Regions from separate parts of the Dickeya sp. CFBP 2040 genome, predicted to be linked through region 1. Evidence: predicted binding sites of a transcription regulator. Region 1 holds the regulator's gene; each other region holds the start of a gene.

What was found. Region 1 encodes CRP, which controls carbon source genes, mostly activating them, when cyclic AMP is high. Its sites were predicted from a motif close to ATGTGANNNNNNTCACAT; they were not measured.
Region 2: a site for CRP is predicted at 1,288-1,305, ahead of Dpoa2040_RS03620 (beta-galactosidase). Genes of this name have one in related genera too.
Region 3: a site for CRP is predicted at 1,533-1,550, ahead of Dpoa2040_RS16165 (2-hydroxycarboxylate transporter family protein). Genes of this name have one in related genera too.

Annotation. Positions count from the first base shown of each region.
Region 1 covers NZ_JAAVXH010000096.1:22,029-25,241, reverse strand. Annotated here, with positions in the region: gene Dpoa2040_RS14700 (aspartate aminotransferase family protein) at 1-941, shown strand, start outside; gene crp (cAMP-activated global transcriptional regulator CRP) at 1,039-1,671, opposite strand; gene Dpoa2040_RS14690 (OsmC family protein) at 1,998-2,405, shown strand; gene Dpoa2040_RS14685 (phosphoribulokinase) at 2,469-3,213, opposite strand, start outside.
Region 2 covers NZ_JAAVXH010000025.1:76,228-79,440, forward strand. Annotated here, with positions in the region: gene Dpoa2040_RS03610 (amino acid racemase) at 1-103, shown strand, start outside; gene Dpoa2040_RS03615 (LacI family DNA-binding transcriptional regulator) at 191-1,264, shown strand; gene Dpoa2040_RS03620 (beta-galactosidase) at 1,446-3,213, shown strand, end outside.
Region 3 covers NZ_JAAVXH010000101.1:17,597-20,809, reverse strand. Annotated here, with positions in the region: partial or broken gene Dpoa2040_RS16170 (fumarylacetoacetate hydrolase family protein) at 1-45, opposite strand, end outside; gene Dpoa2040_RS16165 (2-hydroxycarboxylate transporter family protein) at 110-1,477, opposite strand; gene Dpoa2040_RS16160 (sensor histidine kinase) at 1,906-3,213, shown strand, end outside.

The DNA.
Region 1 (3,213 bases):
ATGCCACCTTTGCCGACCGCGTATTTTTCGCCAACTCCGGCGCGGAAGCTAATGAAGCGGCGTTCAAACTGGCACGGCATTACGCCATTACCCGCCATAGCCCGTACAAAACCAAAATCATTTCGTTTTACCAATCGTTTCATGGCCGTACGCTGTTTACCGTATCTGTCGGCGGTCAGCCGAAATACGCCGATGGCTTCGGCCCGAAACCGGCGGATATCGTGCATGTGCCGTTCAACGATCTGGATGCGGTAAAAGCGGTGATGGACGATCACACCTGCGCAGTGGTGCTGGAGCCGATTCAGGGCGAAGGCGGCATCACGCCAGCTACGCCAGCTTTCCTCAACGGTGTGCGCGAACTGTGCGACCAGTATCAGGCGCTGCTGGTGTTTGATGAAGTGCAGTGTGGTATGGGCCGCAGCGGTAAACTGTTCTCTTATATGCATTACGGCATCACGCCAGACATTTTGACCACCGCTAAAGCGCTGGGCGGCGGTTTCCCGATTAGCGCGATGCTGACCACGGAAGAGATTGCATCAGTGATGGCGGTCGGTACGCATGGCACGACTTACGGTGGCAATCCGCTGGCCTGTGCGGTGGCGGAAGCGGCGCTGGATGTGATCAATACGCCGGAAGTGCTGTCCGGCGTGATGGATCGCCACGCGCGCTTTGTGTCCGCGCTGGAGCAGATCAACACACAGTACGATATTTTCGATGAAATCCGCGGCATGGGGCTGTTACTGGGCGCACAACTGAAACCGGTCTGGCATGGCCGCGCCCGTGACTTCCTGGCGGCATCGGCGGAACTGGGGTTGATGATTCTGGTGGCGGGGCCGGACGTCATCCGTTTTGTGCCGTCGCTGGTGATTACCCCGGAAGAGATCGATCAGGGAATGGCGCTGTTTGCAAAAGCGGTAGCGCAGGTGGTGAAGGGCGCGTAATCGCTGTTGCCTTCGACTGAAACGACTGAACCGACTGAAACGAAAAGAGCGTGCCATGGCACGCTCTTTTCAATCCAACAATCCAACTGATGATAAATCAGCGAGTGCCGTACACGACGATGGTTTTACCGTGTGCGGAGATCAAGTTCTGATCTTCCAGCATCTTCAGGATACGACCCACCGTTTCGCGGGAACAGCCAACAATTTGGCCGATTTCCTGACGGGTGATCTTGATCTGCATACCATCCGGGTGAGTCATGGCGTCCGGCTGTTTAGCCAAATTGAGCAGAGTTTGTGCGATACGACCGGTTACGTCGAGGAACGCCAGATTGCCGACTTTCTGCGAAGTCACCTGCAAGCGCCGCGCCATCTGCGAGGACAACCGCATCAGAATATCCGGGTTGACCTGAATGAGCTGGCGGAATTTTTTATAAGAAATCTCAGCGACTTCGCAGGCTGTTTTTGCCCGAACCCACGCACTGCGTTCCTGTCCGTCTTCGAATAAGCCAAGTTCTCCAATAAAATCGCCTTGATTCAGATAAGACAGAATCATTTCCTTGCCTTCTTCATCCTTGATCAGCACGGCAACCGAGCCTTTCACGATGTAGTAAAGCGTCTCTGCTTTTTCACCCTGATGAATCAGGGTGCTCTTCGATGGGTACTTGTGAATGTGGCAATGAGAAAGGAACCATTCGAGAGTCGGGTCTGTTTGCGGTTTGCCGAGAACCATTCGCTGTTATCCTCTGTTGTTAATTCACTGCGCAAATCACAGGGCTCAGAGTTCCCTGTACGGCGTGATAACATAGTTATAATTCAATTCCGTCCTGGCGGAATGACGTCAGGAAATATACTGAGGCTGTCTATCAGATGACGCCAGCAAGCCGGTGGCAGGTCAGGCAGAGACGCAATACACATCGGCTTACGCTTTTGTTTGTAACACAGGTTGAGAGTAGTGTCTCGTGTTGTCTCGCTTCAGCATGATTAAGCTCTGATTATCAGGCTTTTTTATACATAAGCGGTGTAAAATTTCAAAAATAATTGATTGAGGACAAAATTATGCAGGCTCGGGTGAAATGGGTTGAAGGGTTAACGTTTCTTGGCGAGTCCGCTTCCGGGCATCAACTGCTGATGGATGGCAACGCTGGTGATAAAGCGCCCAGTCCGATGGAAATGGTGCTGATGGCAGCAGGTGGATGTAGCGCCATTGATGTGGTGTCTATTCTGCAAAAAGGTCGTCATGATGTGGCAGACTGCGAGGTTCGCCTGACCTCGGAACGTCGTGAAGAAGCGCCGCGCCTGTTCACTGCCATCAATCTGCACTTTATCGTTACCGGCAAAGGATTGAACGATAAGGTTGTCGAACGTGCGGTGTCGTTGTCGGCTGAAAAATACTGCTCTGTGGCGCTGATGTTGGAAAAAGCGGTTAAGGTAACCCACAGTCATGAAGTGATCGCGCTTGATTAACGGGCCGGCACGCGGCGGCGAGTCTTTCACTTAACCGCCGCACCGCTTAATCCGTCGCATCGCTTAATCAATGTGATTGCCTTCCATTAGCCGCTGCACCAGTGGCGTCATGATAAGCTCCATCGCCAGCCCCATTTTACCGCCCGGCACCACCAGCGTATTGATGTGAGAAATGAACGAGCCCTGCAACATCGCCAGCAGGTAGGGGTAGTCAATATGGTCCAGGCCCTGAAAGTGGATCACCACAAAACTTTCGTCCATCGACGGAATGGCTTTGGCGGCAAACGGGTTAGAGGTATCTACCGTTGGCACGCGCTGGAAGTTGATGTGGGTACGAGAAAACTGTGGGGTGATATGGGTGATGTAATCTTCCATCGACCGCACAACGGAATCCATGACCGCTTCGCGGGAGTGGCCGCGTTCGTTGATATCACGCACCAGCTTCTGAATCCACTCCAGGTTGACTATCGGCACCACGCCGACCAGCAGATCAACGTGCTGCGCCACATTATGCTGAGCAGTCACCACGCCGCCATGTAGCCCCTCGTAGAACAACAGGTCGGTCGGCTCTGGTATTGGTTCCCAAGGGGTAAAGGTGCCTGGGACCTGATTGTAGGGAATGGCTTCGTCGTAAGTGTGCAGGTATTTGCGGGTCTGCCCGGTGCCACTACGACCGTATTCGATAAAGGTGTTTTCCAGTTGGCAGAAGTCATTGGCTTCCGGCCCAAAATAACTGATGTGACGCCCCAGGTCCCGTGCCTTGCGGATCGCCATATCCATTTCCGGTCGGGTATAGCGGTGATAACTG
Region 2 (3,213 bases), on a different contig from region 1:
GAGCACCACACCTGATGCTTATCTGGATGCCACCGACGCGCTGATCAAAAAAGCCATCGACTGGTATTATCAGCAGGTGACACGCCCGTTGGTTGCGGCGTAATTTTTCTCTGTTACCCACAGTATGACATCACCAGCATTTGTTATGATTACGCCAGATAACACTGTAGGGGCTGATTAACAGAGAACCATGAAAGCGAAACCAGTAACGCTCAATGACGTGGCGGCTTATGCCGGAGTGTCGTATCAAACCGTCTCACGGGTGCTGAATCAGGCACCTCATGTCTCTGTCAGTACAAGGGAAAAAGTGGAACAGGCGATGGCGGCACTCCACTACATCCCCAACCGGGTGGCACAGCAACTGGCGCGTCGTAGCACCACCACCATCGGGCTGGCAACAATCGACCTGTCGCTGCACGCGCCTTCCCAGATTGCCGCCGCCATTAAAACCACCGCCAGCGAACTGGGATTCAACGTCGTGATTTCAATGCTACGTTCCAGCGATGGCAATGACGCCCAGCGTGCCGTAAATGAACTGCTGTCGCAGCGGGTGGACGGCGTCATTATCAACGTACCGCTGGAACAAGAGACGGCAGAGCAAATCCACCAGTTGTGCGACACCACGCCGGCACTGTTTCTTGATACGCCCCCTACCGCCACTCTGCCAAGCGTGATGTTCGACCCACAACAGGGCACAAAACTGGCTATCGATCATCTGGTAGAGCTAGGTCATCGGCGAATTGCATTACTCACCGGACCACAAAGCTCCGTTTCTGCGCGGCTGCGTTTCGAAGGGTGGCAAAAGGCATTGGCCGAGCACCTGCTGACGCCTTGCGCGATTGCCGAAGGCGACTGGAGCGCCAGCGCCGGTTATCAGCAGGCACATCTGCTGCTGGCGAACCCGGTTCGTCCGACTGCGATTGCCGTCGCCAACGATCAAATGGCACTGGGCGTGCTACGGGCCATCCACGAATATGGCCTGCGCGTACCGGAACAGATCTCGGTGATCGGTTTTGACGATACCCGCGACAGCGCCTATTTTCAGCCGCCGTTAACTACCATCCGTCAGGATTTCCGACAACTGGGGCGGGAAAGTGTCAACCGGCTGCTGGAATGCCTGCAACACTCGCAGACCCCAGCCCCGTTGCGGCTGAAAACCACGCTGATTCCCCGGCAGACCACCGCAGCCTGGCGGCCTTCCACCTTGTCGCCCAAAGATGTCGCACAACAGCTGATTACACTGGCGCGACAACTACAGCGCTAATCCATCCTCCCGCGACGCCGGTTTTGTGATCAACACCACTTTCCGGCGTCTCTACACTTTACTCCCCGTCTGCAAGCCGCGATCCTGCCAGTAAAGTTGTGAGCGAATAACAAATCTTGTTTATCCGCCTGTCAGGCTCTTTCGGCCACCCACTTTCAGTTAATCAAGGAAAGCTTGTTTTATGTCTACTGCTTCCGCTTATATTCCTCTATCGGGTATCTCACTGGCGGATATTCTGGCCAGACGCGACTGGGAAAATCCGGCTTGTCCTCACCTTCGTCGGCTGGATGCCCATCCGCCATTTTCCAGCTGGCGCGATCTCGACGCCGCACGCGATGACCAGCCGTCCAATCGTCGCCAGATGCTGAATGGCGAATGGACCTTCAGCTATTTCCCTCGTCCGGAAGCCGTACCTGAACAGTGGCTAGCCCAGGATTTGAATGATGCCGATTCCATCACTGTGCCCTCTAACTGGCAGTTGGCTGGATACAACGCTCCTATTTATACCAACGTTAAATACCCCATACCGGTCACCCCGCCGTTCGTACCACAAGACAACCCTACCGGCTGTTATTCGCTCACATTTTCAGTTAACGCTGACTGGCTGGCGCAAGGGCAAACCCGTATCGTGTTTGACGGCGTTAATTCCGCCTTCCATCTGTGGTGCAACGGCAAATGGGTCGGTTATTCTCAGGACAGCCGACTGCCGGCAGAGTTCGATCTGACTTCCTGCCTGCAAGCGGGAGAAAACCGGCTAGCGGTGATGGTGCTGCGCTGGTCTGACGGTACTTATCTGGAAGATCAGGATATGTGGCGCATGAGCGGTATTTACCGCGATGTCTACCTGTTGAACAAACCGGCAGTACATCTGTGTGACGTGCAACTCACTACCCCGCTACGCCATAGCTACACGCAAGGTACTCTGTGTGTCGCCGCTCAGGCTAACTTGCCGGAAGCACAGGCATGGCAACTGTATGTACAACTGTGGCGCAACGGACAGTTGATCGGCGAACGCCGCACGCCGTTTGGCACACCGGCTATCGATGAACGCGGCGCTTATCACGACAGAGTGAACCTGCAACTGGAGGTCGCACAGCCGGCGTTATGGAGTGCGGAAGAACCCAATCTGTACCGGGCGGTGGTGGCGCTGGAGCACGCCGATGGCACGTTGGTGGAAGCAGAAGCCTATGATGTCGGTTTCCGCGACGTTGCTATCCGCAATGGACTGCTGCTACTCAACGGCCAACCGTTACTGATTCGTGGCACTAACCGCCATGAACATCACCCGCAACACGGTCAGGCCATTGATGAAGCCACCATGCGCCAGGACATTCTGCTGATGAAGCAGCACAACTTCAACGCCGTACGTTGCTCCCACTATCCTAATCACCCATTGTGGTATCGGCTGTGTGACCGTTACGGGCTATACGTGGTAGACGAAGCCAACATTGAGACTCACGGAATGCAGCCGATGAGCCGTCTGTCTGACGACCCGCGCTGGCTACCCGCTTACGCTGAACGTGTCACCCGTATGGTGCAACGCGACCGCAACCACCCTTGTATTATTATCTGGTCGCTGGGTAATGAATCAGGCTACGGTGCTACCCACAGTGCGCTCTATCAATGGGTGAAGCAGCAGGACCCAACCCGACCCGTGCAATACGAAGGCGGCGGCGCCAATACACCCGCTACTGACATTCTGTGCCCGATGTACGCCAGAGTGGATCAAGACCAGCCCTTCCCGGCAGTGCCGAAGTGGTCAATCAAAAAATGGATTGGTATGCCGGGAGAAAACCGCCCGCTGATTCTGTGCGAATACGCACACGCCATGGGCAACAGCTTTGGCGGGTTTGACCGTTACTGGCAGGCATTCCGCCAGTATCCGCGTCTGCAAGGCGGTTTCGTCTGGGACTGGGTCGATCAGGCGCTGGTGCGCGAACACGATGGCA
Region 3 (3,213 bases), on a different contig from region 1:
CCCGTAACTGTTTTTGCCCTGATGGCGGTAACTTGCAAGTTTCATAATCTTTCCCGTTTAAATAAGGCCGCGTGCTAACGCGGCGTTATTTGTTTTTTGTCATACACCGTCACACCAGGAACTTGCCGAGTACCAGCAAGGCCACGGAGACGTTGATTGCACCACCGATACGGGTAGCAATCTGAGCGAACGGCATCAGTACCATACGGTTGCCGGCAGTGAGGATAGCCACATCGCCGGTACCGCCCTGCCCGCTCTGGCAGCAGGAGATGATGGCAACATCAATCGGATGCATACCGATTTTCTTGCCAACAAAGAAACCGGTGGTAACCAGTGCCACGACAGTGGACACAATCACCAGCAGGTTAGTAATAGTGAACGCATGTACCAGTTCTTCCCAAGGGGTGATCGCCACACCAACAGCAAACAAAATTGGATAGGTCACTGATGTCTGGAAGAATTTGTAAACCACCTGTGAACCTTCCAGCAGGCGAGGCGAAGCACCATTAAGCAGCTTCACGATTACAGCAGCGAACAGCATACCCACCGGTGCTGGCAGACCGATCAGCTTGTGACCCAACATACCGATCATGTACAGCAGAACAGCCAGCAACGCACCCGCAGCCATATTGGTCGGATCCATCTTGCCGCTTACTGCGGTGGTCAGTGTAGCTGGCGCCTGTTCAGTGCTGTTCGCCTTATTCGGCATCAGTTCGCCTTCACCGGTCAGATGCGGATAACGTTTACCCAGTTGGTTCAGAACACCCGCGATGATGATGGCGGTCAGACTGCCCAGCATCACAATCGGCAGGATACGGCCCAGCGCGACGCCCTGTTCCATATGCAGCAGTGTGGCGTAACCAATAGAAAGCGGGATCGCCCCTTCACCTACACCACCAGCCATGATCGGCAGTACCAGGAAGAAGAAAATCTGGAACGGATCCATACCCAGCATAATGCCAACGCCCATACCAACCAGCATACCTACCACTTCACCGCACAACATGGGGAAGAAAATACGCAGGAAGCCCTGAATCAGCGTCTGGCGGTTCATACTCATGATGCTGCCGACGATGATGCAACAGATATACAGATACAGGATGTTGGTGGATTTATAGAATTTGGTCGTGGCGTCCACAACCACCTGTGGCAGCAGTCCGTAGTAAACCAGCGCAGACGGGATAAAGGTGGCGCAAATAGCAGCAGCCCCCATCTTGCCGATAAACGGTAAACGCTTACCAAATTCGCCACAGGCAAAACCAAAGAATGCCAACGTGGCGACCATCACTACGATATCGCTAGGCAGTTTGCCTTCCAGACAATCCAGAGCAATCAACAGCCCAGCCAGGATAAACAGCGGCACAGGAATAACACCAATTTTGTAGTTATCCAGAATGTGCCACCATTTTTCTTTTAATGAAGCCTTCCCAGAGGTCTCATCTTTTACAACAATATAAGAATCATCAGTGGTACTCATAACCTTCTCCCCTCGTTATTTTCCAGGGTATATTAAGAGGTCAACGACCGTTATTATGTGACAACTCTCAAATTAAAAAATGAGTTTTAATGGCACTTATGGTTTTTATGGTTTTAATTATTTTCTTATTTATTTTCAAATAATTAAATAATTTCATTTTGGAAGGTTTTTCGTGGTTTTTATGGTTTCTATGGTGCGAAAGGCTCTTATTTAAATAAGAATAGACATATGTTGATAAAAAGTAATTAAGATGTCTATTGTGCGTGACGTTTTATTTACGCCTTATTTAAAATAACAGAAAAGAGAATACTATTTTCACAATCTGCGCGAAACGCTTCACAAGACCATTTTTTATCCCCTTACTTTTACGCCATTCATGATAAATTAGCCACCTCCGATTCAATCGGTCTACCGGTGATTAGCACATTATGACTGTCAGACTATCGTTCCATCTCAAGCTGTTCATCTACCTGATGATCTTTTTTTCTCTGCTGCTTATCACTGTAGGGCTTTACTACTATCGGGCGGTAGATCAGCAGCTTTATGACGAATTGGGTAGCCGGGCACAGATTCAGGCGCGTGAAATCGCAATTATCCCTTCGCTTATCGAGGCAGTAAAACACCGCGACACCGCCACCATCGACGACCTGGTCGATCAAATCAAGGCGCGCAGCGACGCCAGCTTTATCGTCATCGGTGATCGCAACGCCACCCATCTGTATCATTCGGAAGAACCGTCATTGCTCGGTACCGACATGATCGGCGGCGATAATAAAGAGGTATTAGAGGGGCAAAGCACTATCACCCTACGGCGTGGGGCGATTGGTACCTCACTGCGCAGCAAGGCACCGATCATGGCAGGCGATCAGGTCATCGGTATCGTATCGGTAGGGTATCTGAAAAAGCACATCGACAACCTGACACTTAGCAAAGCTGCTCATGTTGGCCTTGCTATCGTCGCTATGCTGGTTGCCCTATTCTTCTTTTCCTTGTGGTTCTCCCGTAATTTGAAAAAACAGATGTTCGGGCTGGAACCACTGGAAATCCGGCTGCTGGTGCGGCAACAAAAAGCGCTACTGGAATCTATTTATGAAGGTGTTATTGCCATCGATAAGCAACGCAATATTGCGGTTATCAACCATGCGGCCAAAGATCTGCTGGGTCTGGTGACGCCCTCATATCAACTGCGCGGCAAACTAATCGACGAGGTGATTGCACCTGTCTCCTTTTTCTCCAGTGAAGAGATATGGACAACCGACACCCATGACGAGATCTGCCGTTTCAACCACATCACGGTGATTGCCAGTCGCGTACGCATTATGCTGGAAGATGAACTACAAGGCTGGGTGATCAGTTTTCGCGACAAGAACGATATTCACACCCTGAGTATGCAACTCAGTCAGGTCAAACGCTATGCCAACAGCCTGCGCATTTTGCGACACGAACAACTAAACTGGACTGCCACGCTGGCTGGGTTGCTGCACCTGCGTCGCTATGATGAAGCAGTACGCTACATTGAAGCGCAGTCCGAAGGGGCGCAGGTGGTTCTTGATTTCATCTCCAGTCGATTCTGTTCACCGGCGCTTTGTGGACTGCTGCTTGGCAAATACGCCAGCGCCCGTGAAAAAGGCATAGAACTGCACTTTGATCCGCGCTGTCAGCTCAACAGTATCCCCGCCTCGCTCAATGAAACAGAACTGATGTCAATTATTGGGAATTTAATCGATAATGCAGTA